One region of the Marinococcus tarijensis genome, then DNA from elsewhere that is predicted to be linked to it. Evidence: riboswitches for the same ligand, from Rfam matches in the RefSeq annotation. Region 1 holds a riboswitch; each other region holds the start of a gene.

Region 1 (7,503 bases):
GTCTGCTTCTGTATCACTTACTTTTAATTCTTTCGCAGTCGCTTTTTCCGAGTCCAGAGCCAAAGCATAAATGTGTTCCCTTTGGATTCCCTGCATCTTTAATTTATCTACAGCCTGCTGTGCTTCTTCTACGGAAACAAAAATACGAGCGGTAGGCAATAGTTCCCCCTCCTTGCAAGGAATATTACCACTCCGCCCGTAAAATGAAACAAGGAATATTTATCCTCCAATATATCTCTGGTATAACGACCTTGCCTCCACCTCTCCGGAAACCCCGTGAACGATGGCTCTTCCGTCTTTAAAAAGCACCAGCCGCTTATTTTCAATATTTAACACCAGCAGATGCTGGTTCGCTTTGGAAATGTGCTGCTTATGAACGTCCGCCGTCCGTTCGAGCGATACATGCATGTCCGGAAGAGGCTTCACCTGCACTGCGTCTCTGCCGCACAGCGTTTCAGCCTTGCTTCTCCCGCTCCATGCGAGCGCCGGATATGCTGGTGACTCCCCGCAGGAGGGACAATGCTCATCCTGCAGCGAGTCCACATGAATGGAAGAGCTTTCGTTCGACCATACATCAAATGACCACAGCGTCCCGCGGAGCTGGTCAAAGGAATGGGTAAGCATCTTCATCGCTTCGGTCACCTGAGTGGCGCTTACGAATTGAACAGCCGGGGCAATAATTCCGACCGTGTCACACGTTTCCCCTTCCATCGGAATGCCCTTCATCAGGCAGCGCAGGCACGGTCCCTGTCCCGGCCTCACGGTATAGCTCAGTCCATAGGCGCCTACACAGGCTCCGTAAATCCACGGAATCCGGTGCTTCAGCGCTGTATCATTAATCATCAGCCTCGTCTCCATATTATCGAGTCCGTCGATAATAAGGTCTGCAGGCAGACAATTTTCAAGCACAGCCGGATCTGCTTCCCCCACAATGATTTCAATAGAAGCATCACTCCGAATATCGAGCAGCCGTTTTTTCGCCGCTTCTGCTTTTGGCGTACAGGCCTCTGCGTCTGCTTCCGTGTAAAGCTGCTGGCGCTGAAGATTACTTTCTTCCACATAGTCACGGTCGATCAGCGTTAATTTTCCGAGCCCCGCGCGTACGAGAGTTTCGGCTGTTAAACTCCCAAGCGCGCCGGCACCTACCACTATGACGTGAGCCTCCTGCAGCCTTTGCTGTCCCCTCTGGCCGATTCCGTGAAATAACCGCTGACGGGAAAAACGTTCTTCCGTACTCAAATACTGAGGCCTCCTAAAGGGCTGCTTGCCTGGGCGTAGAATTTTTTATCTATGCGCCCAGCTTCTGCGCCAAGCGCCCCGGCCCTCACTGCCAGTTTCATCGCTTCTGCCATTTTCACAGGATCATCTGCTCCTGAAACAGCCGTATTCAGCAGGACACCATCAGCGCCGAGCTCCATGGCGTAAGCAGCATCCTTCGGGCTTCCAATGCCTGCATCTACAATCACCGGAACTTCCGCCTGTTCAATAATGTGGGACAGGTTGTATGGGTTAATGATTCCAAGCCCCGTGCCTATAGGAGAGGCTCCAGGCATCACTGCATGAACCCCAAGCTCCTGAAGCTTCCTGGCGAGCACAACATCATCGGACGTATATGCGAGGACAGTAAACCCTTCGTTCAGCAGCTGTTCTGAGGCCCGGAGCGTTTCCACCGGATCGGGCAGAAGCGTTTTATCGCAGCCGATCACTTCTACTTTAATCATGTCACACATGTTGGCCGCCTCTGCCAGCTTCGCGGTGCGCACAGCTTCTTCAGCTGTTTTGGCCCCTGCTGTATTTGGCAGCATCCGGTACTTTGAGACGTCCATCTGTTCAAATGGATCAGGCTGGCTGCTGTCAAAGAGGTTCATTCTACGCACGGCAAAGGTCAGTACCTCTGTTTCCGATGCTTCTACAGCCTGCAGCTGGGTCTTAGCGTCCTTATATTTTCCGGTGCCGAGAAATAAATTCGATTCAAACGTCATATTACCAATATTAAGCATTTGTTCATCCGCCTCCTACAAAATGAATGATTTCGATTTTATCTCCGTCCATTAAACCTTCCTGCTGGTGAAATTCTTCAATTACAATAGTGCCGTTGCGCTCCACCACTGTTTTTTTGTGGGCGATCTGAAGCTCTTCCAGTAAATCGGCTACAGTTGTGCTGTTCTCAATATTCTGTAATTGACCATTAAGCGTGATCTGCATGAATAACTCCTCCCTTTCGTATTTGAGGATCTACGGCAAACAGGTGCTTCCAGTCTTCGCGGACGCTTTCTCCTTCGATCCGGGCAGCCATCCATTGTCCGCTCAGTGCTGAAAGCAGAATACCGTTTCTGTAGTGCCCGGTCATCACCCACAGCCCCCGGCTGGTCTGTCCCATATACGGCAGTCCGTCTCCTGTCTGCGGCCGGATGCCGCTCCAAAATCTTTCAATGCTTGCATGCTTCAGACCCGGTACTAAATGAACAGCTGCTTTCATCAGCTCCTGCATCGAGGCTACACTGACTCCTGTACTCGAGTCCCCGGGCTTTTCTGTGGCGCCGATAAAGATTTCCCCGTCCCTTTTCGGAACAATGTATACCTCCGGCGTGTGCAGAGTGTGTCTCAAATTCTCATGGGGCATCCGTACGGACAAGCACTCCCCTTTTACCGGATAGAGCGTAAAATCCTTTTCATCCAACAGCTCCACTCCGGCGCTCCCCCCGGTAAAAACCACTTCTTTTGCTTCAATCATTCCTTCCTTTGTTTTCACGCCACAAATCCGGCCGTCAGCTTCTAAAAAACGGTCCACAGAAGTGTTTTCCCGTATAATTGTCCCGCAGGCCCTTGCTGCTTCAGCAAGGGCTATTGTCCACTCATAGGCCCGGAGCTGTCCGTCCTTCGGGATGGACCAGGCGCCCCGGATGTTTTTGGAAAGCGCCGGTTCCCTGCGCAGGGCTTCATGTGCCGAAAGCCACTCCGCGCCGTAGCCTCGCCCTGCAGCCCGCCGGTATTTATCTTCTCCCGCCTTATCCCATACAGGCTTCAGCATTCCGTTGTTCACGTAGGAAACATCCATTCCACTGAGCGCTTCCACTTCGGGGACCATCCCTTCAAACAGCTCCCGGCTTTCCAGGGCGAATTCCTGAAAAAGGGCAGACCCCTCCCACTCGGACTGTGCTCCGAGCATGCCGGCAGCCGCTTTTGATGCTCCGGCAGCAATGGAGTCTTTCTCGATTACCATTACGCGGCGCCCGCGTTTGCTTAACTGATACGCAAGCGAGCATCCCTGCACACCTGCGCCTACAATAAGAACCTCTGTATCAGTCTTCATTGTTATCACTCCTTAACCGGGCTCTGAGCTTTCCGGCTGCTTTTCCGGGCTGGGCAGCCTCATAAAAATATGCAATGGCTGCGACCCCGGACGCTCCACAGTTTATACACTCCACTGCTTTGTCAGCGTCAATTCCTCCTATGGCAATTACCGGGATCCGTACGCTTTTCGCCACAGCCTCCAGCGCCCGGAGCCCTCGCGGTGATTTCCCCGGTTTACTGCCGGAGGCAAACACATGCCCAAAATACAGCCATGATGCTCCCTGCTGTTCACTGTTTTCCGCCGCTTCCACCGAGTGGACGGACTGACCCCAGCCTGTGGAGACCGGATAAATCGTACGACGCTCCGGCAGGTGGGCACCGGCCAGGCCGTATGCAGCAGCAAGTTCGGGTTCATCATTTATGATCAGCTGCTTCGGGGCAGTTCCTTCCTTTAACACCCATCCAATGGCCGTTTCTTTTTCACGCCTTGTCCATTCGGGCGCCCGTACATGCACGTAGTCAACGACCCCACTCAGCTCTCTCGTTTTTTCCCACCAAGCTGTCAACGGTATATCCGGCGGCGATACGGCGTGGATGCAAGGCTTCGGTTTATTATCCATAAAAAAACCTCCTTCCAGAAGGAAGGAGGCTGCCCGTTAAAAGGTTCAACATGGCTGCTTCCCTCCGCTGGATCTCCAGATCAGGTTCAAAGGGTTCCGGATAGTTCTCCGGTCTCAGCCTCAGCAGGCACCCCCAGCAAATATAATATTTTCCCACAAAAAACCCCGCTTTCGTTAGAAAGCGGGGGAGATAGTCGTATCAGCATCTCTTCCCCACTTCCCTCCGCTGGTATAATCCAGATCAGGTTCAAAGGGATCAGCTTTACGCTGTCTCAGCCAACAGGCACCCCTAGTGGTTTGATATTACTTATATCATAACGCGGTACACCTCTTCCGTCAATTCACCCCGAGTTTTATGCCTGGAAAATCGACAGCACCACCCAGAGGGAGGGGACGCTTAAAAGAGTTGTCACCAGTGTAATACTCGAAACAAGCTGAGGGTTGGAATCAAACTGGACGGAAATCATTGCCATCGTTGCTGCACTCGGCATCGCTGTTGAAACAACCAGCACGGTCGTCAGCGTATCGCTCGTCTGCAGCAGCAGAGTAATCACATAAGCAAGAGCCGGGGCAAATATAAGCCGCAAAAACGTGCCTGCACTTACAAGCTTCCAATCCATGCGTTTTACGGATATGCGTGCAAGCTGCATGCCCAGTATAATCATAACTACCGGAATCGCTGCGCTCGCGAGCATATCAAGAGCTTCATAATAGGTCGCACCGATCGGTATTCCTGTCAGCTGGAAGAGGATGCCCGCAAGCAGTGCATAAAATACCGGCATCCGCAGCACCGTGCGAAACGCGTCGGCTGCATCCATATTCGCGCTGTTTGCGATATAGACGCCTACAGTATTCATCAGCATCGTCTGGATAACCATAAAAACGATAGAGTAGGCAAAGGCTGTATCGCCAAACGCAAAAGCGATTAAGGGAGCACCGTAATTGCCCGCATTCATAAACACAGTGGACAGCATCATGCCGGTTTCATTGGCTTTTGGCCATTGACGCAAAAAAGACACTAATTTGATCAGCCCGGTCATGACCGCCAAAAATATCACAGAAAACAGAGCCATCGACAGCATATCGCTGTTCAGCTCTCTTTCATAGAAAGTCCGGAAAACAAGCGCGGGCGTCAATACATAAAGAGCGACAGCCGACACCGGCCGAATATCCACTGCCTGTCTTTTCTGCAGCAAATAGCCAATCGCAAATATTAAAATGATTGGGATCAATACATTGATCAGCACACTCATGCGGAGCCCTTCCTTCTTTCCTTAAATTTAATGCACCTTAATACCGGCCCTTTCCGCTAGTAATCGTGTCGGAGCATCTGCTTTAAAATACGCTTCTCTTTACGCGATACAAGAATATACAAATAATCACCTGCATTGATTACCGTCTCACCAACTGGAGTAACCAGTTCATCGTCTCTTACAATCGCGCTGATCAGCGCAGAGGCTGGAAATTCAATGCTTTGAAGCGTCTGGCCGACAATCGGTGTCGCTTCATTCGTTTGAAATTCCATAATTTCTGCGTTCGCTTTTCCAAGTGACACCAGCTCCAGGGAATGAGTCGGCGCTTCCCGGAGCGGACCGGACAGGTGAAGCCACTTTGCTAATGGAGCGATAGTCGCTCCCTGGATCAGCGCAGATGTCAGCACAATAAAGAAGACAACGTTAAAAATCTGGCTGCCCGACTCCACACCGGCTACGATCGGGTATGTAGCCAAAATGATCGGCACCGCCCCGCGCAGTCCCGCCCAGGATAGAAATATATTCTGCTTCGGCTTGTAGCCGAAAAAGGAAGTCGACAAAAACGTAGCCAGCGGACGGGCCAAAAACATTAACACCGCTGATAAAATGAGCCCCATCGTGATGTTTGACCATGTCAATATATCTCTTGGAAACGCAAGGAGACCCAGGATGATAAACATGCTTATCTGAGACATCCACGCCATTCCTTCGTTAAACCGGTAAATCGGCTGACGGTAGATCAAATCAGAGTTTCCTATTAATAGGGCTGCTACATATACTGCCAAAAACCCGCTTGCGCTCATGCTCGAGGTCACACTGTAGGTTAACAGTGCAAAAGCGATCGCAAATAGAGGATACAAACCACTTGAGTCCAGGTTGATACGGTTGATGGTCCACGAGGCTGCCCAGCCAAACAGGGCGCCCATCGCAAGACCAGCGCCCATCTGCCAGAAAAAAGCGCCGGATAACAGCCAGACGTTCGGCGAATCCGCCAAAATTAATTCAATAAAGAAGAGCGTTAAAAACACGGCCATCGGATCGTTGCTTCCCGACTCCGCTTCGAGGGTGGACCCCATTTTTTTATCAATGCTCCGTCCTTTCAGGGCAGCAAAGACGGCTGCGGCGTCTGTCGAACCGACTGTGGCTCCGAGAAGCATCGCTTCAAGCCAGCTCAGGTCGAGCAGCTGCTTTGCCACCACCCCCATCAGAGCAGCTGTAAACAGGACACCAAACGTGGCGAGCGTTACGGAAGGCCCCACCACCGGCCTAATGTCACGCCACCTTGTCTGAGTACCCCCTTCAAACAGAATAATAATCAGGGCTATAATCCCGACAGTCTGGGCAAGCTGGACATTTTCAAAGTCAATAATGCCAAAACCATCATTTCCCATCAGCATACCTAGAATTATAAACAAAATAAGCGAAGGTACGCCGAGACGTGTCGAAAATTTTGTCACGACGACACCTAATATAAGCAGAAGTGCTCCTAATAATATAAATGAATCCACGTTCGCGTTTCCTTCAAACAATGCCCTTTTCCTCCTTTCCCCTGCCACAGCTGTCTATGGCTTCTTTATGTATTACTTGCATGATACATGTAATGGTTGTTTAAAAAATACTTGCATTCAGGGAGCTCTAGTCTATCTCTTCTATACCCAAAAATGCACGCATATAAAAAAGCATGCTGTTTTTGCAGCATGCTCTCTGTATTACCCAATCACATCGTAGCCGATAGAAAGGATAATTGCGAATAAAATGACCCATATAATCCAAAACATGGCGTGTTTTCTGCCTGCCCGCCGGCGGACAAACATCATTTCCATTACCCCGATAAATATCAGGGCCAGCACCCCTTTTATAATGGACAGGAGCGGGAAGCCATACAGCGCCACCATGCCTGCACCAGAAAGAACCATGATAACCACGAAAAGCCGCTCAATCATCATTGTCACTTTTTGTTTCGGAAACAGGTAGCTGATCAAAAAGAATATAATCAAAAATGCCCACGAACCTGAATGTGCCTCATACAAAATACTTTGAAGATCCATATGTTTTCCTCCTTTCATTTTTCATTGCTTTTCTGCTCCAAATGCTTCACCTGAGTGTAACTATAATCAAAATAAAGCCTGTGCTCAAGCCATAAAAGCTTTTGTTTTTGAACGTTTTATGGCGCTATCAGCTTCAGGCCCACCACAGAAGCAAGGATCACCGCAATACTTATAAGCCGGCCCGTGTTTGCCGGCTCTTTGTACCAAAGCATGCCAAACAGTGCGCTGCCTGCTGCCCCTATTCCTGTCCAGACAGCGTAGGCAGTCCCCATCGGGAGCGTCTGCATC
Region 2 (7,503 bases), on a different contig from region 1:
TATATTACCAATATATATTTTAACACATTTAGTTTGCACCTCTATTCACCAGGATGATTGCACAATCCGGCCGCCGAATATATAATAAGTATATTAAATATGTATTTTATGCACGAGCCTATACTATAAAAGAAAGGAATGGACATATGCGAATACTTTTGTTCTATTCCACAATGACTGGAAATACTGAAGACATGGCTATTGATACGGAAGAAGAGCTCATCAGCCGCGGGCACGAAGTAGAGCTGATGGATATGATCGCCGATGGCCTTCCAAATGAAGACCCCCTCCCTCACGATCTGCTCATTATGGGTACGTATACGTGGGGTGAAGGTGATATCCCCGAAGAAACGGAAGATTTTCTTGAAGATCTTTTCGCCTATGATATTTCCGACCTTTCAATTTCTATCTTCGGCTCCGGGGATCACGCGTATGAAAACTTCGCCGGAGCTGTGGATGAGATGATCGAGCAATTCCGCAAACATGGACATAAGGGTGAGATTCCCACCATGAAAGTCGATGTGGATGAAATGGATAACATTGCTGAAGATATTAAAAGCTATGTCGACAGCATCGAAGAAAAGTTTTTAGTGAAATAATAGTCAGCACGAATAACCCCGGGGGCCGTGAGTTCCCGGGGTTACCTTTAATTAATACAGTTGATCTGTCACGGCATTGGCATAAGAAAAACGAAAATCATAAACAATATAAACCCGGCACTGAACCATATGTCCGTTTTTTTATAATTCATCTGTACGTATTCCGTTCTTTCTCTGGAGCCGTCAAACCCTTTCGATTCCATTGCGAGCGCTGTTCTTTCTGCCTTTCGTACAGCCCCTGCCATCAAGGGCACGGCCATCTCTTTCCACTCCCGCATTTTAGGCTTTTTGCCCATCCCTCTGATTTGCCGGGCTCTCCGGATAACCACCAGTTCCTCCCGCAGTTGGGGGAGAAAACGGTAGGCGGCCATCATTCCATAACCAATATTTGGAGGCACATGCCATTTTTGTATCAGGCTTATCACTAAACTCACGGGAGAGGTAGTGAGAACAAAAAGAAGCGACCAGGAGGCAAACACCATTGCCCGCAGACCGAGTGAGATTCCTGTTTGAATATTTTCAAGAGCAACCGGCATTTGGAATACATAGAAAAGAACTGTGGATCCTCTTTCGTCAGGAAAAACAACCTGAAGCCATATAAAGCTGAACCCAAAGAGCCCAAATGGAAGCATAAGTACGAGCAGCAGCTTTAACGGCACCTTTCCCAAAAAGGCGACTGCAGCAACCGTTAGCAGCAGAACGGCAAGCGGGCGCCAAATATCATAAACGAAAATCATGCAGAAAAACACAGTGAAAAGACTGAGCAGCTTCAGCGTTGGATGTACGTGCTGCAAAAAAGCGTTCCGGGTCTGGAGTTCTTCAAGCATGGCTTACTGCTTCCTTTTTCTTTAAGCTCATAAGCTGTACTACCGGCGGACGGACGCCGATTTTAGCTAAATCCATGCTACCACTGAAAAATGCTTCCACGCCGTCATCACAGGCAAGTGTTCGTTCCGCCAGCGCCAAAACCCGTCCAGCTTTTGTATAGACCAGATCCATATCATGCGTCAGCCAGAGAATCGCTTTTCCGCGTCGGCGGCACTGCTCAAGCACTTCAAATAAAGCATCGGTATTTCGCTTATCGAGACCAAACGCCGGCTCATCCAAAATTAATATGGACTGGTTGCTCGTTACCATCACTGCCACCGAAAGACGCCTTTTTTCTCCCTGGCTGAGCTGAAATGGATGATTCTTTCGAATATGTCCAAGCTGAAATTGAACCAGCAGTTCATTTGTCTGCTGAATAATATCTTTTTCGCGCCACCCCTCCATTTCCATTCCGTATCGTATTTCTTTTTCCACGGTCTGTGCTACAAACTGATGCTCGGGCTGCTGAAAAACAATGCCGAAGGTTTTAGCAATTTCGTACGGCTTCAGACTGGCAATATCCTCTCCGTTAACATATATAGATCCGTCTTTAAGAGGGTCCCATCCAGTGAGGACACGTGCGAGTGTGCTCTTTCCCGCTCCATTTGCACCGACTAGAGCAGTCATTTCCCCGGGGTACAGGGAAAAGGATACGTTTTCGAAAACCGTTTGCGTGCCATAAGCAAAGGCCGCCTGCTTCACCTCCAGGACAGGTGGCTCAAGTGAAGGATCACTTACCTTTTTCGGCTGCGGCAGAGATGCAAGGACTGCTGAAGCGGAATAATCCGCTGCAAACCTTTCCCATTCCTTTAAAGTGATGGGAAGAGCAGCTTTGGGCTTCTCTGACTTTTTCAGTAATTTCTTTCCGACTTCTGCAGGAGCCGGCAGCCATACTCCTTCTGCTTCGAGTACGGCTGCATGAGAGTTGAATATACGTGCCGGGCTTCCATCCGCAGAAACCTGGCCATGGTGGTTCAATACGAACACCCGGTCTACCCACTCCATTACTTCATTTAACTGATGCTCAATCAAAACCAGTGTTTTATCAGGAGCTGCTGCAATGCGGCCAAGAAGCGAAGCGACTGCTTGCCGGCTTACTGGATCAAGCTGGGAGAGCGGTTCATCCAGAATCCATATCCGTGGATTCACAGCAGCTAAACAGGATACAGCTATTTTTTGCTTCATCCCGCCGGACAGCGTGTCGATACGGGCATCAAGGCAGTGAAGCATATCTGTAAATTGCAGGGCTTCGTGCATGCGGGCCTCGATATCACCTGCCGGCACCCGCAGATTCTCAAGCGTAAATACAAGCTCTTCCCGCACAGTCGGCATGCAGAACTGGGTATCCGGGTCCTGGAACAAAAGCGCCGCCTGCCTGGCAGCCTCCGTAATGCTTTTCACGGCCGGATTTTCCCCAAACACGCTCAGACCGCCAGAAACCTCCGCCTCCACAGACCGCGGAAGAATTCCCTGGATAGCGAGAGCAAGCGTACTTTTGCCTGAACCGCTCGGACCGAGCAGCAGCACGTTTTCCCCAGTACGTATTTCTGCTGAAAAACTTTCTATCGAAGGCTCAGCAAAAGGGTATGAAATGGTCACTTTGTCTGCGAAAATCATACAGCATCCCTCTGCTGGCCGAGACGATATTGACGGCCAAGTGCAAAGCGGTCAAGCACTCCCGTCTTCACCAGGGCATCCGTAAAGCTTTTCCCTGCCCATCCGGCTAAAAGAGCACCGCTTATAAGCATTGTTACCAGCATAAATACAACAACAGAACCTGCGTACTGGCTGAATCCATAAAGGACATACTGGGTTAAAAACGCAGCAAACGTTCCGGCCGACCCGGCAAGCATTAATACTGGCAGGCGGAACACCCGGTAGAAAAACAGAGCGAAAATCATTTCTGCAGCGAGCCCCTGGGTGAAGCCGAGCACGAGCACTGCTCCTGCACTGACAGACCCAGCCATAACTTCAGTACCGGCCGCGATAAGCTCTGCAAGCAGCGCCGCTCCCGGTTTTTGAATGATATAGGCACAAATCACCGGCGCAAGGATCCAGAAGCCTGCCATCAGGCCTCCTCCCACTGGACCAAAGATGCCGGTAACCATTTGCCCCAGCAGCACCCAAAGAAGATAAAGGACGCCGAGAACAGCTGAAATAAACGAGATGACGACGATATCCCGGAGGTTTAAGCGTTTGTCTATCATTAGACTTTTTCCCCGCCTGTTAACGTTCTGGCAAAGGGCCAGTCTTTTGCATAATAAGCGTCCTCAAAAAACATATACTCAAGCTGGCACCCTTCCATAAACAACGTCCGCCAGCGATGTTTTTCTTCTTCTGTGGCTGTTTCTGCCAGTTCATCGAGCCGGTCAATATATTTGTACATTTCCCGTTCCTCACGGTCCCCGTAAAAACGAATCCAGTCATTGAACGGATGGGCTTCGTCCGGCTCTACTTCCTTCATCAGCCTTTCGCCCACATACAAATACACCCACGGGCAGGCGAGCGTTACCGCAATAACATCTCCAAGTGTTCCTTCTTCGGCATGGTGCAGCATGTGAAGCACGTAATGCTGAGAGGCCGGGGCAAGTGCATAGCCCTGCAATTCCTCATAATCCACTCCCGCCTGCTCACACAAATTATGATGCGGGTGCGTTTCGCTGTTTAACACAAAATCAATGGTATCTTTAAACATTATCATGTCTTCTCTTGACGTACACTTTGTTACCCCAATTGCTTTTGCCTTGATCATGGCGTTTAAGTATTCAAAATCCTGCTTCACGTAATGGATAAGAGATGCTTTCGGCAGCTCCCCTTTCCCGATACCCTGTACAAACGGATTTTCCCAGCAGGCCTCAAAAATGTGCTCCGTGTCCTGCCATAAAAGCTCTGAAAATTTCATTGTAACTTCCTCCTTTAAATTAGGAGGGAACCACTAGGGGCAGTCAGGACCAATGGGGCAAAAAAAGCCACTCCATTGGTGGAGTGGCTTCGAATAAACGTCCGCTATTATAAAGCTGCTGCTTTTGAAATAGACGTATTCTGCCGTCTCCACTTTCCTACGCTGGCCTTAACCAGATCAGGTTCAAAGGGATTAAGGTTAGTCCTTATCTCAGCCGCTTTCGGCACCCCTAGTGGATTCCCTATTAAGTTGTCTACACTTTATCACATTATGGCAGGAAGTCAAAGCCCCATTTTGCCTTTACAAAATATGACGTTAACGTTAAGGTTATATCATGAAATTTATCAGGAGGGTGATGCATGCTGTACAAAATTGAAGAAGCCGCTCAAACCACCGGTTTAACGAAACGTGCCATACGTTATTATGAACAAATTGGTCTTATATCAGCACCAGAGCGTACAGAAAAGGGAACTAGAGTGTACGATGACCAGGATATTGAACGTCTGCAGAATGTAGTAACCGCAAAGGAGGTTCTTGGGTTTTCTCTTCAGGAGCTGCAGCAGTATCTCGATTTGAAAGAGCAGGTAAAAACAGTCTATAGCCACTACCAGTCGGTGCAGGAAACGACGATGCAGCACGAGGATTTGAAACAAATTTCTGATAGCCTTCAGGCCCAGATTGATATGCTCGAACAAAAAATCAACCAGATGACCACCTTTAAAACGGAAATGGAAAATTTAAAAAAACAAGCTGACAACGTATTATCTTCATTCAATAAGGAGAAGTGACTGCTTTATGAATATTCAAACCCGGGCACGGTGGATTACGATCTTCGCCACATTTTTAGCTTTTATGGGTATCGGCGTCGTGGACCCCGTCCTTCCTTCCATCGCGGCTTCTATCGGTGCTTCTCACTGGCAGGTGGAGCTGCTTTTTACGTCCTATATTTTAGTGATGGCCTGCATGATGATTCCTGCCGGAATCCTTTCGAGCCGGTTTGGTGATAAACGGCTGATGAGTGCTGGGCTTTTGATCGTTACAGCCTTCGCCCTGCTTTGCAGTGTGGCAGGAGGCATTACTGAACTGGCCCTTTTTCGCGGCGGCTGGGGGCTTGGGAACGCTATGTTTTTCGCCACCGCTATGACCCTGTTAATCGCTCTATCGAAGAGCGTGGAGACAGCGGTAGGCATGTATGAGGCAGCAATTGGCCTGGGCCTTGCCGGCGGTCCGCTTGTAGGCGGTCTTCTTGGGGATTTATCCTGGCGTGCTCCTTTTTTTGGTACAAGTCTTTTAATGCTTATCGCTTTTATTTTAGTTATTTTTTTCGTCCATCCGCCTGCTCCTAAAAAAGCTAAAGCTACGGCTGGGTGGCAGGAGCTTCGTCACCTTTTTACACACGGGCCGTTCATTAAGGGGGCGCTTGCCGGCATGTTTTATTATTACGGTTTTTTTGTCGTGCTTGCTTACTCTCCTTTGATTTTATCTTTAACTTCTATTCAAATCGGCCTCGTCTTTTTTGGATGGGGACTGTGCCTGGCCTTCGGCTCGGCTGTTTTATCGAGAAAGCTTGAGATGCGGTTTACTCCCGTGAAATTACTGCCGTTTACCCTTTCTGCTTTTATTTTAACACTTTTAGGATTGTTTTTTGCGTCCTCCTCAGTATTAATGATTATGTTCATCATACTTTCAGGATTATTTTCCGGTTTGAATAATTCTTTATTTACCAGCCATGTCATGGAGCATTCGCCTTACGAGCGCAGTATTTCTTCCGGAGCATATAATTTCCTGCGCTGGCTTGGCGCTGCTTTCGCACCGGTAATGTCGGGGTTAATCGGTAATTCATTATCAGCCCATCTTCCATACCTGGTCGCCGGAGTTCTTGGCGCAGCAGCTTTATTGTTCATCGGATGGAGCAGAACAGATCTGCAAACCGAACAGACCGAAGCTCCAAAAGCATAAAAAAATCCCTGCAGAAATATCTGCAGGGATCCTTTTTATGCCCGGTTGGCTACAGCCATTGTTTCCTGATAAAAACGTTCAAATTCGGCTACGACATTATCGAGAAAATCAATTGTGCCCTGGTCTGTTAGATTTCCGTTTTCATCCATTTTTTCATGGACGGCTCCGATCAATACTTCATTTCCAGGCAGTACTTTTGCACTCATTCCGGGAGCGCTCAGAATCTGACGCAGATGCATCTGCGCTTTCACTGTGCCCAGGCCGCCAAGAGAAGCTCCTACCAGCATCGTTGGTTTGCCCGCAAAGTCGTAATCGACCCGGGAGTTCCAGTCAAGAGCGTTTTTAAGCACGCCGGAAATTGAACCATTGTATTCCGGAGTAGCAATAAGAACAGCGTCCGCTTCACGTACAGAACGCTTGTATTCCTGCACATAGTCCGGAGCGTTGCTTTCCTCATCCTGATCATAGTGCGGAAGATCGCGGATATCTAAAATATCAATATCCATGATGTCGCTGTAACGATCCTGCATGTACTCCACTAGCTTTCCGTTAAATGATTCCTGGCGAATACTTCCTACGATAGCTGCTACTTTCATTTGAACTTTCATCCTTTCGTGTTGAACTTCATTTATATATCATACACACACGTTAATGGCTGTTTCAAGTTATCTGCTTACTTTTTGTAAGTGCCTGATGCAGAGCTGTGTTCTTTTCCTGCACGCGCTCCTCCCAGTATTCCCTGTCCCAGTCCGCAAGCTGTTCCTGCGCGACCGCCTGCTCCATGTAACGGGAAAATGAGTCCACTTCCTTTAAAACAGACTGATCTCCTGTTTTCACGAGCATCGTCAGTGCTTCCATACAGGCCCCCATTACCGAAATATCTTCGCGGCCATAAAGCCTGAGCTGGTAAAAGCTTTTATATAAATATTCTCTAAAGGGCTTTACAGGCATAAATAACCGCAGCTCATTTTGATTGTCGGCAAAGTATTGATCGTTTCTGTGCTCATAACTGAGTTCAGAAAGAAGTGCCCCAATACGGTTGATACAGTTGGCTGCTGTATGCGGATCATTGATCGCCGGGGAAATCGCCCGCAGCGCTATTTCTACAATTTTCTGCATGGAGAATTCAATGTCCTGAACATTGCTTCTCTCTTCTCCCACTAATAAAAAACTTCT
Region 3 (7,503 bases), on a different contig from region 1:
AAGCTGCGGGAAATCAGCGAAGAGCTTGTTTATCACTACACCGGAAGAGAGCTTCAGAAAGAAGCCTAAAAAATACCAGCCTAAGGGAATGCCTTCGCGGGCATTCCTTTTTTCGCTTTTCTGTCTTTCCGCATTGTTTTGCCCTGTTTTGAAGCGGGTATTTAACCTTCATGTGCATGTACTTATGCACCATTCTATTTATTCTGAGGAGGAATTCCCCATCGTACAGGCGAAGGCAAATGCCGCAAAAGCTGACTTTACCGAACGTTTTACGTCTCTGCGTCAACAGACGATGAAGCTGACCGAACCGTTGTACACCGAAGACTTTATGATTCAGGCGCATCCTGACGTCAGTCCGGCGAAATGGCACCTGGCCCACACGACCTGGTTTTTTGAGCAGTTCATTCTTAAGCCGTACGCTGACCATTATGAAGAGTTTTCAAAATTCTCCAACGGCTTGTACAACTCCTATTACGAAACGCAGGGAAAGCCGTTTCCGAAGCAGTACCGTGGACTGATTTCCCGGCCGACGACCGAAGACACCATGGAATACCGGCGTCATGTGGAGGCGGCCATGGAACGTTTTCTCCAGGAAGGCCCATGGAACGAAGAGATCGCAGAATTAATGGAAACCGGCCTGCAGCACGAGCAGCAGCACCAGGAGCTGTTAGTCACTGACACAAAATTCAACTTTTCGATGAATCCACTTAACCCTGCCTACCTGGAAAATGATTCTTTTGCTGAACAGGGCGGGACACCTGAGCTGGAATGGCACGCCTATGAAGACGAGCTGACGACTATCGGCACTGACAATCTGCATTTTTCCTTCGATAATGAACGCCCGGAGCATAAATTTTATCTGCACGCCTTCTCTATCGCCTCAAGGCCTGTGACCAATGAAGAATATATTCGTTTTATTGAAGACGGCGGCTACGAAGACCCTGAGCTGTGGCTTTCCGAAGGCTGGGGCATTGTCCAGGAGCAGGACTGGAAGGCACCACTTTACTGGCAGAAGCAGGGAGGGATATGGTTTTACTTTACGATGAACGGCCTGAAAGAGGTGCGCCTTCATGAACCAATTGCCCATATAAGCTATTACGAAGCAGATGCCTATGCCCGCTGGGCCGGAGCCCGTCTCCCTACCGAACAGGAATGGGAATATGCTTTCCGCGCCTCCGGAGCAGACGGCACGTTTCTTGAGTCTGAAAGCTACCACCCAAGACCCCTTCAGTCGTCTCCCAATGCATACGGGGACGTATGGGAATGGACACGCAGCCCTTATTCCCCGTATCCGGGCAACCGTCCGCCGGAGGGTGCCATGGGAGAATACAATGCCAAATTTATGAGTAACCAGATGGTGCTGCGCGGCGGATCATGCGCGACTCCGCAGTCGCACATCCGCTCCACCTACCGTAACTTTTTCCCTCCGGAAAAACGGTGGCAGTTCAGTGGGCTGCGGCTTGCCAAGGACGGGGTGCAGAAATAGCTATGGCTGACTATACTGTATTGGATTTAAAGCCTTCGCTCTCCTCTCTGGCTGAAGACGTTCGCACCGGACTGGCTGCCGACCCTAAGAGTATCCCCCCAAAGCATTTCTACGATGAGCAGGGAAGCATGCTGTTTAATGAAATTACCCGGCTGCCGGAATATTACGTGAGTCGGACCGAGGCCTCTGTTTTATCTGACTACGGGGAAGAAATTGCTGAAAGTATTGGAGCTTCCTCCCTTATTGAGCTGGGAAGCGGAAGCTTTGATAAAATCCGCTGCCTGCTTCCCTTCCTATCGGAGGCAGTGAGCTATACCCCCGTCGATATTTCGATTAGTGCCCTGCACGATACCGCCGCCCATGTAAAGGAAGCCGTGCCGGATATGCAGGTGTCGGGCGTATGTGCGGACTATACAAAAACGATGTCTTTTTTAAACAGCAGCAAAGACCAGCCCTCCGCTGTCTTTTTTCTCGGCTCCACGATTGGAAACCTGGATCCGAAGGAGGCTTCGAAATTTTTACAGAAGCTCGCTTCTCACATGAATCCGGAGGACAGCCTGGTGGTAGGCGTCGATTTGAAGAAGGATCCGGTCGTGCTGCACCGTGCCTATAACGACGAAGCAGGCATTACCGCTTCCTTTAATAAGAATCTGCTCCACCGCCTGAACCGGGAGCTTGATGCTGGTATCAACACCGGCCATTTTGAGCATGAAGCTTTTTACAATGAACGGCTCGGGCGGATCGAGATGCATCTGCGCGCCGAAAAGCCTTCCCTGTTCTCGATCGGCGGCGAAACGTTTACGATGCGTGCCGGCGAGACGATCCATACAGAAAACAGCCGGAAGTTCACTCCGGAGGAATTCATGAATCTGGCCCACCAATCCTCCTGGGAAACCAATGACTGGTGGACGGACGAAAATGAATGGTTTGGCGTATTTACGCTTTCCCCTCAAATATAAGCAAAGCCCCCGGCGGACCGGGGGCTTTTTTATGTCTGCGGCCAGCCTTCCTGCCGGTACGCCATTTCCCAGAACAAATACTCAAACCGGGTCGTCGTTAAAAATATATCTTCAATCTTTCTTTTTTCCGCTTCAGGTTTGTTTTCTGCCAGACGGTCGAGCATGCTGATGCCCCAGTCTGCGAGCTGCTGAAATTCATCATCGCTGTACATCTGCACCCATTCACCGTACAGCTCATGCTCCAGCGCTCCCGGCCACGTACTGAGCTTTCTTCCAATTTCTGCGTAGCTCCACATGCACGGGAGCACAGCCGCAAGCAGCTCAGCCAGGCCTCCGTTCTGCCCTTCATGCAGCATATATCTTGTGTACGCAAGTGTGGTCGGTGCCGGTTCTGCCTGCTCGAGCTCCTGTTCGGTGATGCCAAGCTTTTTCGCATACTGGCGGTGCAGGCTCATTTCTTCATTCATGGTGGCATCCATTACCTTCGCAAAAGCCCCCATAGTTTCCACGTCTTCGGCTTTAACAGCGCCAATCGCAAACAGCTTCGCATATTGCACAAGATAAAGGTAATCCTGAATCATGAAATAACGAAATTTTTCCTTATCGAGGGTTCCCCGTCCAAGCTCTTCCACAAATGGATGCGTATGATTCTGCTCCCACACTGGCAGCAGCTTTTCCTTTAAATCGTGAGTGAATGACATTAGCCTCATCCTTTCTATTCCTTCAGAGTATGTGACCACTTATAAATAAAAGACAATACTATTTTTGTGAACGTAACCAGCTGTTCCACTTCTACTTTTTCATCGACTGCGTGTGCTTCCTCAAGCGTTCCCGGACCAAAAATGGCGGAGGGGATTCCAGCATCCGCCAGCCATCCTCCGTCTGTGACAGTAGGAGAGGTGTTAATTTCTCCTGCTTCATAGGTAATGGCTTTAAAGGATTCCATTAACTGCAGACTGCCCGGGTGATTGCTCTGAACCTCAAGGGAAGGAAATATTTCTCCTCTGTCTTCTATCATTGATTCTCCTCCCCAAATAAATGTTGGAGGGTTCTCGCGAAGCCACGGATCAGCTTCAGCCACTTTACGAAGATGATTTTCTACTTCTGAAGCCACTGTTTCATGGGTCTCATCCGGATAAAAATGCACCGTGATCCAAAGACTGCATTCATCGGCTATAAATGCAGCATTCCTTCCTCCTTCAATGACTGCCGGATTAATGGTGTTCGTTCCAGGCTGAAATCCTGGATAACTTTTCCGTACTGCCCAGTCTCTTTCTAAACTCTGTAAGCCCTCGATAAGTATCATCATTTTTTCAATAGCACCTGCCCCGAATTTTCCGCCTCCAGCATGAATCAGATTTCGGCGCATAGCGTCATGATGTATTTGCTGACTTTTCACGGTAACCCAGCCTGTAATAACGCCTCCCTGACCCTGAATACTAAGATTACTCGTGTCTGCTACGAGTGCATAATCAGCAGTATATCCCCTTCGGCAGCATTGAAGTGTACCGGCCTCACCTACTTCTTCACCCACTACCGATTGCACAATAACGTCGCCTGGTAAATCAATTTTTAGCTCATGTAAAATATCAACAGCTAAAAGTAAGCCTGCAAGCCCTCCCTTCATATCGGCTGCTCCTCTTCCATAGAGCCATCCGTCCTTCACCACCGGATCGAAAGGATCAAAACTCCAGTCCTTACGCGATGCTTCCGCTACATCTATGTGTCCATTTAGGATTAAGCTGTTATACCGGTCCCCCTCTTTTCCGGTTTTTGTGCCTACTACGTTGGGGTCTCCGTTAAAAACCTCCCATTTATCAATCTCCCAATTACGCTGCTGCAGATAATCCGCTATAAATTGTTGAGCATTCGCTGTATTACGGGCCGGGGGTGCCATCGTATTAAATTGTATTAAGTTTTTGGCCAGGTCGGTTAATTTCTGCCTGCGCTCTTCCACCAATTTTCCCCAGTTAGGTTCTACCATAAGCCCTCCTTGTTTTTAACCTATATAAAAAGCCGCTTCTTTTAGAGAAGAAGCGGCATAAACAACCGGTGTGTGTCCCTTCTTTCTTCCCTCCGCCAGTACTATCTGGATCAGGTGCTAAGGGTCAAGGCACTTAAACCTCTCTCAGCCATCAGGCTCCCCTAGAAAGCATTAATTTCTTATTATTCAAACATATTTCGCAAAAGGTTGCAAATAAGCACGTGCATGAGGCAGTCCTCTGCAGGGTATACTACAAGTATACCGAAGGGAGCGTGATGAATTCATGAAAACCACGAATACCGATGTATGCATTGTTGGGGCAGGCCCCGTAGGCTTGACTGCCGCCAATACATTAAGAGCACTCGGCATCCGCGTCCGGATATTAGACAGAAAAAGCTCTATTTCTCCCTTTTCCAAAGCGTTCGGCATCCAGGCGCGCACCCTTGAGATGCTCAGCCTGATCGGTGCGCTCCGCTCCTTCCTAAAGGAAGGCTTTCCCATTACTGATGCTACTGTTCAGCCTGAAGGCAAATGGGCTTCCAGAGCCTCCTTTGCTTCGCTCGATACGCCTTTTCCCTTCATGCTTATGCTGCCGCAGTCAGATACAGAGCATATTTTAAAGAAGCAGCTTCGGGAAGTTGGCCAGTTTATCGACTGGAACACTCACTGCGAACGAATTATCCAGTACAGTGACCACGCCGAGGTGGAATGCTCCACCGAAAATGGACACGAATTAATCCGCGCTTCCTACGTGATTGGCTGTGACGGTCCTCACAGTACAGTACGTGAGAACATGAATGTCTCATTTCCGGGCGGCAAGCATGAAACCATTTATTTTCTGGGGGACGTTACGGTGGAAGGACTTCCACTTTCCAACGATATTTCCTCATTCATTACCGAGCGCGGCGTAGCTGCTTTCTTTCCCTTCCGTGATGAAACGTACCGGGTAATCACCATCGATCACGCCGAACAGAACCGTGAGCACCGGGACGATCTCCCTCTGGAGGATCTTGAAAAAAGCGTACGGCGTATTACCCAGCAGCCGGTACATTTCCCAAGCGCCTCCTGGCTTTCCCAGTTCGGCACGTCCCACCATCAGGCTGATGCCTACCGGGACCACAGGCTGTTTCTCGCCGGGGATGCTGCCCATCTGCACAGCCCGTTTGGCGGTCAGGGGATGAACCTCGGCATGCAGGACGCGGTCAATCTCTGCTGGAAATTGGCGTGGGTGCTGCGCGGCCGTTCGGATCCTGCCCTTCTCGATACGTATGAAGAAGAACGGTACGCGGTCGGACGCAAGACCATTCGAATGACTAATACGGCGATGCAGGTGATGACCCATTCCCATACCCTGATTCCCCGCCTGCTGGCGAACCCTGTCAGTGTGCTGAGCAAAAGCAGTTCGCTGCAGAACCTGCTGACCCAGCGCCTCGCCAATATTGACATCAGCTATCAGAACAGGGCGTCGTTTGCGAAATTCCAGCACCGGGGAGAAATGATTCCGGCCGGATCCCGGGCATTGCCGGCACGGGTTCTTACCGAGGAAGGAGAACACGCAGACGTGATGGATTTTCTGCACATTCAGCAGTTTTCCTGCCTGTTTTATATCGAAGACGAGCAGGAGCTCCATCAGCTCGATGAAAGCATCCAGGAAATGCGCCGGCAGTATGGCCCATCCATTCTCATTCTCGTTGTTCAGCGCAAGGGCATACTCCGGACCTCGAAGCCAAATATCCACCATCTGTTTGATTACCGGCGAGATCTCGCCGTCAAATGGAAGCTGCCAACGTTTTCAGCTGTGCTCATACGTCCGGACGGCTATGTTGCTTTTGCCGAGCACCCGGTCCGTACCGGACGATTGATGAGAAAAATTCACACCGCTTTATATCAGTAGCTTCTTTCATCCGAACCCGTTTCCCAGCCGGCTGTGGATAATTTCAAAAAACACTTCAAAGACTGTCCACAAGCCGGCGTCTCATTTCAGTAAATTCTCTGTCATCAATACCTTCAATCGAAGCAGGCCTTCGATTATTTTTATGCTCTTCCCCTTACCCCAGCTGGACACCATCCCCATTGTGTATATGTTTGTGGACGGTTTTGTCAGTCGTTTAAAAACCGTCAGTTTTTCCTTCTGTTTGTATTCCAGGAGAGAGCCTCCTGTTCAAGCCTCTGCACGACGGCATGCTTTTCGTCCATATATCCAGACGGGCTGTGCGGGTGCCTCCCTGCAGCCTGCTTTTTAATGATTTCATATTCCTTCGCCTTTGCCGGAAAAGAGCGTAAATAATCACGGAGGGCAAGATGCCGCCCGCTGCCTTCACTTTCTTTTTCAAACACGTGCACGTGAAAGCGGCGGATATATTCGCCTTTATAATAAAAAGCCCTTCCTTCAATACCGTGCTCTCCTTTTCCCGTATATCCTAGTCCTTCCAGACGGTCCTCGGACCACATAGAAAGCTCGTGCGTTTCAATAAGAATATCGATAATTGGCTTTGCCGCAAGACCCGGAACACTAGTGCTTCCTATATGATAAATATGATCTCCCGGACTGCCGGCTTCAAGCTCCAGAAGCTTTTGCTCATGGTAATAATAGTCCTGCCACTCCCTTTGCCACGGCACGATCTGTATGGTTCGCATCGGATCACTCCCTTTCAAAAATCTTTGCTTTACTCAAACTTTAGCATAAAAAACTGCCCTGGAAGCCTCCAGGACAGCTGCTTGATCTCATTATTCAGGAATATACGGCAGATCCCGCATTTTCGGTACATTGATGACGTGAGGGGTTACGTAGCCGAGAAGGCCTTCTTTTCCGTATTCGCGGCCGATGCCGGACTGCTTGACTCCGCCAAACGGGTAACGGACGTCGAGTCCCTGCACAGCAGCGGTATTGACCATCGTAGTGCCTGCTTCAATACGGGCTGCAACTTCGATGGCATGGTCCTCTTCTCCCCATACCGAGCTTGTAAGGCCGTAAATGCTGTCGTTCGCCATTTTCACTGCTTCATCCACCGTCTCATAAGGGACGATCGGCACTGTCGGTCCGAACTGTTCCTCCTTCACAATGTCGTCCTGCT

What was found. A riboswitch is a leader RNA that binds a small molecule or an ion and turns the genes downstream of it on or off. The one in region 1 is predicted to bind thiamine pyrophosphate.
Region 2: it holds a riboswitch for thiamine pyrophosphate, as region 1 does, so the genes downstream of both, tenA (thiaminase II) here and ACTTK7_RS08310 (thiamine phosphate synthase) in region 1, are expected to answer to the same signal.
Region 3: it holds a riboswitch for thiamine pyrophosphate, as region 1 does, so the genes downstream of both, ACTTK7_RS04490 (acetylornithine deacetylase) here and ACTTK7_RS08310 (thiamine phosphate synthase) in region 1, are expected to answer to the same signal.

What each region holds. Positions count from the first base shown of each region.
Region 1 covers NZ_JBQOJA010000011.1:68,645-76,147, forward strand. Annotated here, with positions in the region: gene ACTTK7_RS08285 (general stress protein) at 1-159, opposite strand, end outside; gene ACTTK7_RS08290 (ThiF family adenylyltransferase) at 220-1,239, opposite strand; gene ACTTK7_RS08295 (thiazole synthase) at 1,236-2,000, opposite strand; gene thiS (sulfur carrier protein ThiS) at 2,005-2,205, opposite strand; gene thiO (glycine oxidase ThiO) at 2,189-3,313, opposite strand; gene ACTTK7_RS08310 (thiamine phosphate synthase) at 3,303-3,914, opposite strand; TPP riboswitch at 3,957-4,059, opposite strand; TPP riboswitch at 4,116-4,215, opposite strand; gene ACTTK7_RS08315 (AEC family transporter) at 4,268-5,167, opposite strand; gene ACTTK7_RS08320 (potassium/proton antiporter) at 5,224-6,696, opposite strand; gene ACTTK7_RS08325 (DUF1516 family protein) at 6,877-7,215, opposite strand; gene ACTTK7_RS08330 (DMT family transporter) at 7,332-7,503, opposite strand, start outside.
Region 2 covers NZ_JBQOJA010000036.1:3,591-11,093, reverse strand. Annotated here, with positions in the region: gene ACTTK7_RS15240 (flavodoxin domain-containing protein) at 147-599, shown strand; gene ACTTK7_RS15235 (energy-coupling factor transporter transmembrane component T family protein) at 668-1,426, opposite strand; gene ACTTK7_RS15230 (ABC transporter ATP-binding protein) at 1,419-3,083, opposite strand; gene ACTTK7_RS15225 (ECF transporter S component) at 3,080-3,673, opposite strand; gene tenA (thiaminase II) at 3,673-4,368, opposite strand; TPP riboswitch at 4,506-4,609, opposite strand; gene ACTTK7_RS15215 (MerR family transcriptional regulator) at 4,728-5,156, shown strand; gene ACTTK7_RS15210 (MFS transporter) at 5,164-6,327, shown strand; gene ACTTK7_RS15205 (NADPH-dependent FMN reductase) at 6,363-6,923, opposite strand; gene ACTTK7_RS15200 (DUF2254 domain-containing protein) at 6,988-7,503, opposite strand, start outside.
Region 3 covers NZ_JBQOJA010000005.1:124,317-131,819, reverse strand. Annotated here, with positions in the region: gene ACTTK7_RS04510 (SDR family NAD(P)-dependent oxidoreductase) at 1-69, shown strand, start outside; gene egtB (ergothioneine biosynthesis protein EgtB) at 185-1,486, shown strand; gene egtD (L-histidine N(alpha)-methyltransferase) at 1,489-2,445, shown strand; gene tenA (thiaminase II) at 2,475-3,146, opposite strand; gene ACTTK7_RS04490 (acetylornithine deacetylase) at 3,161-4,429, opposite strand; TPP riboswitch at 4,500-4,602, opposite strand; gene ACTTK7_RS04485 (FAD-dependent monooxygenase) at 4,713-6,323, shown strand; gene ACTTK7_RS04480 (GrpB family protein) at 6,548-7,066, opposite strand; gene ACTTK7_RS04475 (aldehyde dehydrogenase family protein) at 7,157-7,503, opposite strand, start outside.